One region of the Cellulosimicrobium sp. AB352 genome, then DNA from elsewhere that is predicted to be linked to it. Evidence: predicted binding sites of a transcription regulator. Region 1 holds the regulator's gene; each other region holds the start of a gene.
The links. The regulator Rex, encoded in region 1, represses fermentation and respiration genes when NADH is low (regulators of the CRP and FNR family bind a similar motif). The targets are predictions, from matches to a motif close to CTTGTGAANNNNTTCACAAG.
Positions count from the first base shown of each region.

Region 2: pflB (formate C-acetyltransferase) is a predicted target of Rex. The motif match lies at 1,402-1,421, and genes of this name have one in related genera.
Region 3: mqo (malate dehydrogenase (quinone)) is a predicted target of Rex. The motif match lies at 1,286-1,305, and genes of this name have one in related genera.

Region 1 is NZ_JBMVFX010000030.1:821-3,081, forward strand. It holds partial or broken gene ACPCUX_RS17310 (HAD family hydrolase) at 1-51, opposite strand, end outside; gene ACPCUX_RS17315 (glutaredoxin family protein) at 101-391, shown strand; gene ACPCUX_RS17320 (redox-sensing transcriptional repressor Rex) at 448-1,122, shown strand; gene ACPCUX_RS17325 (YceI family protein) at 1,243-1,794, opposite strand; gene ACPCUX_RS17330 (MarR family winged helix-turn-helix transcriptional regulator) at 1,958-2,261, shown strand, end outside.
Region 2 is NZ_JBMVFX010000013.1:65,628-67,888, reverse strand. It holds gene pflB (formate C-acetyltransferase) at 1-1,152, opposite strand, end outside; gene ACPCUX_RS11120 (carboxylate-amine ligase) at 1,531-2,261, shown strand, end outside.
Region 3 is NZ_JBMVFX010000003.1:26,965-29,225, reverse strand. It holds gene ACPCUX_RS03110 (pyridoxine/pyridoxamine 5'-phosphate oxidase) at 1-129, shown strand, start outside; gene ACPCUX_RS03105 (maleylpyruvate isomerase family mycothiol-dependent enzyme) at 120-1,025, shown strand; gene mqo (malate dehydrogenase (quinone)) at 1,320-2,261, shown strand, end outside.

The DNA of each region.
Region 1 (2,261 bases):
GAGCGTCGGCCGGGAGGTCGGGTCGGGGCCCGGGCCGGGAGACGTCGCCATGCCTCCACTCTAGGCGGTCGGGCTGCCGGGGCCTCGTACCCTGGGAGGCGTGAGCACCTCCGACGCCCCCGCCCCCGTCCTGCTGTTCGGTCGCGCGGGCTGCCACCTGTGCGACGACGCGCGGACGGTCGTCGAGGCCGTGTGCGCCGACGCGGGCGTCGCGTGGGCGGAGGTCGACCTGGACGCGCCGGGCACGGACCCGGCCCTGCGCCAGCAGTACGGGGAGTACGTGCCGGTCGTCACGGTCGGCGGGGTGCAGCAGGGTTTCTGGCGCGTGGACGCGCGCCGGCTGGCGCGTGCGGTGGCCCGGATTTCGGCGCCGCGCGCGGACCTGGGATGATTCCTCCCGTGGAGCGTGACCGTCGACGAGGACGGTCCCTGGACGACGGAGTGACGGTGGCTGAGCAGGTAGTCGGTGAGGTGACGGCGCCGGGGATCCCGAGCGCGACGGTGGCGCGGCTCCCGTCCTACCTGCGCGCGCTGCGGGACCTCGTGGCGCGGGGCGTCGGGACGACGTCGTCGGTCGAGCTCGCGGAGCTGTCCGGCGTGGGCCCGGCCCAGCTGCGCAAGGACCTGTCGTTCCTCGGCTCGTTCGGCACGCGCGGCGTGGGCTACGACGTCGACTCGCTGGCGCAGTACATCACCGAGGCCCTGGGCCTCGTCGACGAGCACCGCATCGCGATCGTCGGGATCGGCAACCTGGGGCACGCGCTCGCGAACTACTCGGGCTACGAGCAGCGCGGCTTCCACGTGGCGGCGCTCCTCGACGCGTCGCCGGACGTCGTCGGGACGCGGGCCGCGGGCCTCGTCGTCGAGCACGTCGACGCGCTCGAGGAGGTCGTGGAGCGCGAGAAGGTGTCGATCGTCGTCCTCGCGACGCCCGCGGCGCACGCCCAGGCGGTCGCGGACCGCGTGGTCGCGGCGGGGGTGCGCGAGATCCTCAACTTCGCGCCGCGCGCGCTCCAGGTCCCGGCGGACGTCGACGTGCGCGGCGTCGACGTGGGCAGCGAGCTGCAGATCCTCGCGTTCCACTCGCAGGCCCGCGCCCTCGCGGCGTCGCAGGAGCGCTGAGCGGCCCCGGCGTCCGGACCCGGGGACGACGAAGGGCCGCGTGCCGGTGCACGCGGCCCCTCGGGGCGGCTCCCCTGCCGGAGGGTGCCGGTCTCGCCCGGGACGTGCCCGGGACGACGGTCAGGCCTGCTTGATGGCCGAGACGTCGAGCGCGATCTTGATCTTGTCGCCGACGAGCACGCCGCCGGTCTCGAGCGCGGCGTTCCAGGTGAGGCCGAACTCCTTGCGCGAGATCTCGGTGGTCGCCTCGAAGCCGGCGCGCGGGTTGCCGAACGGGTCGGTCGCGGTGCCCGCGAACTCCGTCTCGAGCTCGACCGGCTTGGTGACGCCGTTGATCGTCAGGTCGCCGGCCACGACGTAGTCGTCGCCGTCGCCCGTGATGCGCGTCGACGTGAACGTCCACGTCGGCTTGTTCTCCGCGTCCCAGAAGTCGGCGCTGCGCAGGTGGTTGTCGCGGTTCTCGTCGCCCGTGCTCACGGACGCGGCGTCGAGCTGGGCGGTCACGGACGTCGACTCGAGGTCGTCGCCGACGGTGATCGTGCCGTCGGTGATCGCGAGGGTGCCGCGGACCTTCGAGATCCCGGCGTGGCGGACGGTGAACGACGCCTGCGAGTGCGACGCGTCGAGGGCGTAGGTACCGGTCGTGAGGCCGGCGGGCAGCGACGAGGCCATGGGTGCTCCTGCGGGTGGTCGGGGTCCGGGCGGACCAAGTGGTTGAACGTTCAACTTCGGAACGAGCGTATCAACAGCACCCCTCGGTCCGTCTATTCCCGTGGGGTGGAACAATGTTCCGACGCCCCCACGCCCCCGACCGCCCCCGCACCGCCGAGGACCCATGACCCGCAACGACGTCGACACCCCGACGGCGAGCACCGTCCGCACCCCCGCAGCCCCCGCCGCCGAGCCGCGCTGGCTCGACGCGGAGCAGCAGCGCCTGTGGCGCGCGTACCTCGACGGGACCGTGCGCTTCATCGAGGCGCTCGGCCGTGACCACGAGGAACGGTCCGAGGTGTCGCTCAACGAGTACGAGCTGCTCGTGCGCCTCTCCGAGAGCCCCGACCACACGCTGCGCATGTCGGCGCTCGCGGACGGGCTCGCCCGCTCGCGCAGCCGCGTGACGCACACCGTCGCGCGCATGG
Region 2 (2,261 bases), on a different contig from region 1:
GGCCGGCCCGAGGTTGTAGAGCGTCTGGAGGAACCGGAACGAGTTCTTCGTGACGAGCGGGCGCCCGTCCTCGCCCATGCCGCCGATCGTCTCGGTGACCCACGTCGGGTCGCCGGAGAACAGGGCGTCGTACTCGGGTGTGCGCAGGAACCGCACGATGCGGAGCTTGATGACGAAGTCGTCGATGATCTCCTGCGCCTCGGACTCCGTGATGCGGCCGGCCTCGAGGTCGCGGTCGATGAACACGTCGAGGAACGTCGACGTGCGGCCGAGGGACATCGCGGCGCCGTTCTGCTCCTTCACCGCGGCGAGGTAGGCGAAGTAGAGCCACTGCACGGCCTCGCGGGCCGTCGTCGCCGGGCCGGAGATGTCGTAGCCGTACGAGGCCGCCATCTCCTTGAGCTCGCCCAGCGCGCGGATCTGCTCCGCGTGCTCCTCGCGCTCGCGCACGACCTTCTCGCTGAAGGGCTGCGTGTCGAGCCCGAGCTTGTCGAGCTTCTTCGCGGCGATCAGCGCGTCGACGCCGTAGAGCGCGACGCGGCGGTAGTCGCCGATGATCCGGCCGCGGCCGTAGGCGTCGGGCAGGCCCGTGATGATGTGCGAGCTGCGGGCCGCGCGCACGTTCGGCGGGTAGACGTCGAACACGCCCTGGTTGTGCGTCTTGCGGTACTCGGTGAAGACCTTCCGCAGGGTCTCGTCGACCTCGTAGCCGTACGTCTCCAGCGCGCCCTCGACCATGCGCCAGCCGCCGTTCGGCATGATCGCGCGCTTGAGCGGGGCGTCGGTCTGCAGACCGACGATCACCTCGTGCGCCTTGTCGATGTAGCCCGGCGCGTGCGCCGTGATGCCGGCGGGCGTGTGGGTGTCCACGTCGTAGATCCCCATCTCCCGCTCCTCCGGGAACATGGCGGACAGCGTGCTCCAGATGCCCGTCGTGCGCTCCGTGGGGCCGACGAGGAACGACGCGTCGCCCGTGTACGGGCGGTAGTTGCGCTGGATGAAGTCGCGCACGTCGACCGTGTCGCGCCACGGGCCGTCGGTGAAGCCCTCCCACGCAGGGACGTGCGCGGTGTCGCGCTGCGGGTCGACGGCGCCCGCCCCCGTCGCGCGGCCGCCGCTCGTCGTGCCGGTTGCCTCGGAAACGCTGGTCATCTGGACCTCCCTCGTGCCTGACGCGCGGGTCCGCGCGCCGGCCGGACCCGCCGGCCTCGCGAGGTCCCGGGTGGGGCCCTCGGCCGAGGTTCCGACGGGCTCCTTCGCCACCTCCAGGCTAGGTTCCCGGAGCCCGCCGCGGAGGCGTTCGGGACCGCCCGGGGACCTAGGTCCCGAGGCGGGCGGGACCCGGCAGGAACGGCCGGATTCCGCGGTTCCTCGCCCCCGCGGCACCCTTTCCGAGGGGGTCTTGTGATGACCTTCACAAGCCCTCCGGCCCTCCCCCTGGGGACCCCGCGCCGCCGTCGTGACGCACGACACGGGCGCGCGTCACACGCTCGCCGGACGTGCCGCGCGCATCCGTGTGAGACTGCCCGGGTGAAACGCACCGTAGGGGTCGAGGAAGAGTTCCTGCTCGTCGGCGACGACGGGCAGCCCGTCGCCCGCGCGGCCGAGGCCCTCGAGGCCTCCGGCACCGACGACAAGGGCGGGGGCACCGGCTCGCTGGAGTCGGAGTTCATGGAGGAGCAGCTCGAGACGGCGACGCACCCGCGCCGCGAGATCGACGAGCTCGCGACCGAGATCCGCGAGGGCCGGCGTCGCGCCCAGGAGGCCGCGGACCGCGTCGGGGCCCGCGTCGCCGCGCTCTCGACGTCTCCCCTGCCGTTCGAGGGCACGACCGTGTCGCGCCTGCGCTACCTCGAGGCGCGCGCCGCGTTCGGCCTCACGGCGCGCGAGCAGCTGACGAGCGGCTGTCACGTGCACGTCGCCGTCGCGGACGACACCGAGGGCGTCGCTGTGCTCGACCGGATCGGGCCGTGGCTCGCGACGCTCCTCGCGCTGAGCACGAACTCGCCCTTCTGGCAGGGCCAGGACAGCGGGTACGCGAGCTTCCGGTCGCAGGTCTGGTCGCGCTGGCCCACCTCCGGCCCGACGCGCGCGTTCGGCTCGCCCGAGGCGTACCGCGCGGCGGTCGACGGCCTCGTCGCGACCGGGACGATCCTCGACGAGAACATGGTCTACTTCGATGCCCGCCTGTCGTCGCGCTACCCCACGGTCGAGATCCGCGTCGCGGACGTGTGCCTCGACCCGGACACCGCGACGCTGCT
Region 3 (2,261 bases), on a different contig from region 1:
ACCGCGTACGCGCTCGAGCCGACGAGCGTGGAGTTCTGGGCGTCGTCGGGCGCGGGCCAGACCCGCCTGCGCTACACCGCGGCGTCCGGCGCGCCGACCACCTGGACGAAGGAGCTGCTGTGGCCCTGACCGACGCCCCTGCCCTCACCCCGCCCGACGTCGAGGAGGTCCGGCGCGACGCGCGCGCCGCCCTCGACGCGGTGACCGACGCGGCGCGCGGGCTCGACGCCGCCGGGCTCGACGCGCCGTCGGCACTGCCCGGGTGGTCGCGCAGCCACGTGCTCGCGCACGTCACCGCCATCGGCGAGGCCATGGCACGGCAGGCCGAGCGCGCCGCGCGCGGCGAGCTCGTCGAGGTGTACGACGGCGGCGCGGCCGGGCGCGAGGACGGCATCCGGACGGGCGCGCTGCGCTCGGTCGCGCAGCACGTCGCGGCGCTCGACGCGCTGGCCGACCGCCTCGACGCCGCGTGGCCCGCCGCCGGGTCCGCCGGGTGGTCCGCGCCGGTGACGTACCGCGACGGCACGGTCACGGACGCGCTCGTGGCCTGGTGGCGCGAGGTGCGGATCCACGCGGTCGACCTCGACGCCGGCGTCGGCCTCGACTCCTGGCCTCCCGCGCTCGGGCTGCACCTCCTCGACTTCCTCGGGGTCCGGCTCGCGGACGACGTCGTGGTCGAGCTCGACGGGGCACCAGGAGGCCTCGTCGTGGGCGCCGGCGGCGTCCACGTGGGACCGGGCGCTCTTCGCGTCGGACCGGGCGGCCTCCGCATGGCTGCCGGACCTGAGCCCGCGTCCGAAGCAGAGCCCACGCCCGTGGCCGCAGCCGCGCCCACGTCCGCGCGCGGCCGCTGCGCCGTCGTCGTCCACGGCGGCCTCACCGACGTCGCCGCCTGGCTCGCGGGCCGCGCCCCCGGCACCGAGCCCACCGCCCGCCTCGCGGGCGAGCCCGTGAGCCTCCCCGAGATCGGCCCCTGGCCGTCCCCGTACTCCCCGCCGCCGGAGAACCCCACCCCCGCGAGGTAGAGCCCCGGTCGGCCGAGGTAGAGCCCTGGGCCACCCAGGTAGAGGCGTGGTCGGCTCGTGCACGCGGACCACGGCTCCACCTCGCGAGACCACGGCTCTACCTCGCGGGAGGACGGCTCGGGACCCGTGCTCTCCCTCGCGAGATCGCGGTGCGACCCGGGCGAACGCGGACGGATCGCGCGGTACGCGACGTCCGACCTGCCCGGCTCAGGACCGAGGTCCCGCGAAAGTGTGACGCACGCCCGTGACGCACCGCACAGTTAGTGCACTCTTTCACAAGCGTAGGATCGACATGTGTCGAGTCGAGCGAGCAACCCCGCAAGCAGCGCAGACCAGATCGACGTAGCCCTCATCGGCGGTGGCATCATGAGCGCCACGCTCGGGGCACTCCTGAAGGTCTTGGAGCCCACCTGGACGGTGCGCATCTACGAGCGCCTGGACGCCGTGGCGCAGGAGTCGTCGAACCCGTGGAACAACGCCGGGACGGGTCACGCCGCCCTGTGCGAGCTGAACTACACGCCGGAGAAGCCGGACGGCTCGATCGACATCACCAAGGCGGTGAAGATCAACGAGCAGTTCGAGGTGTCGCGCGAGTTCTGGCACCACCTGCTCACGACGGGCGCGCTGCCGCAGCCCGCGAGCTTCATCTCCCGCACCCCCCACATGACGTTCGTGCGCGGCGCGGAGAACGTCGACTACCTGCGTCGCCGCTTCGAGACGCTGCGCCGCCACCCGCTGTTCAGCGAGCTCGAGTTCACGGACGACCCGGCGGTCATCGCCGAGTGGGCTCCGCTCCTGGTCGCCGAGCGCGACGGCGACGAGCCGGTCGCGGCGACGCGCGCGACGAGCGGGACGGACGTCGACTTCGGCGCCCTCACCGAGCAGCTCGTCGACTACCTCGTCTCGGAGGGCACGCAGCTCTACCTCGAGCACGAGGTGAAGAACCTCAGGAAGACGAAGGACGGCCGCTGGCGCCTGACGGTCAAGGACCGCTCGTGGAACGCCCCGAAGCGCCGCTCGACCGTCGAGGCCCGGTTCGTGTTCGTCGGCGCCGGCGGCGGCGCGCTGCCGCTGCTCCAGGCGGCCGGCATCCCGGAGGCGAAGGGCTACGGCGGCTTCCCGATCAGCGGCGAGTTCCTCCGCACGGACGACCCGGAGCTCGTCGCCCAGCACCAGGCGAAGGTCTACGGCAAGGCCGACGTCGGCTCGCCGCCCATGTCGGTCCCGCACCTGGAC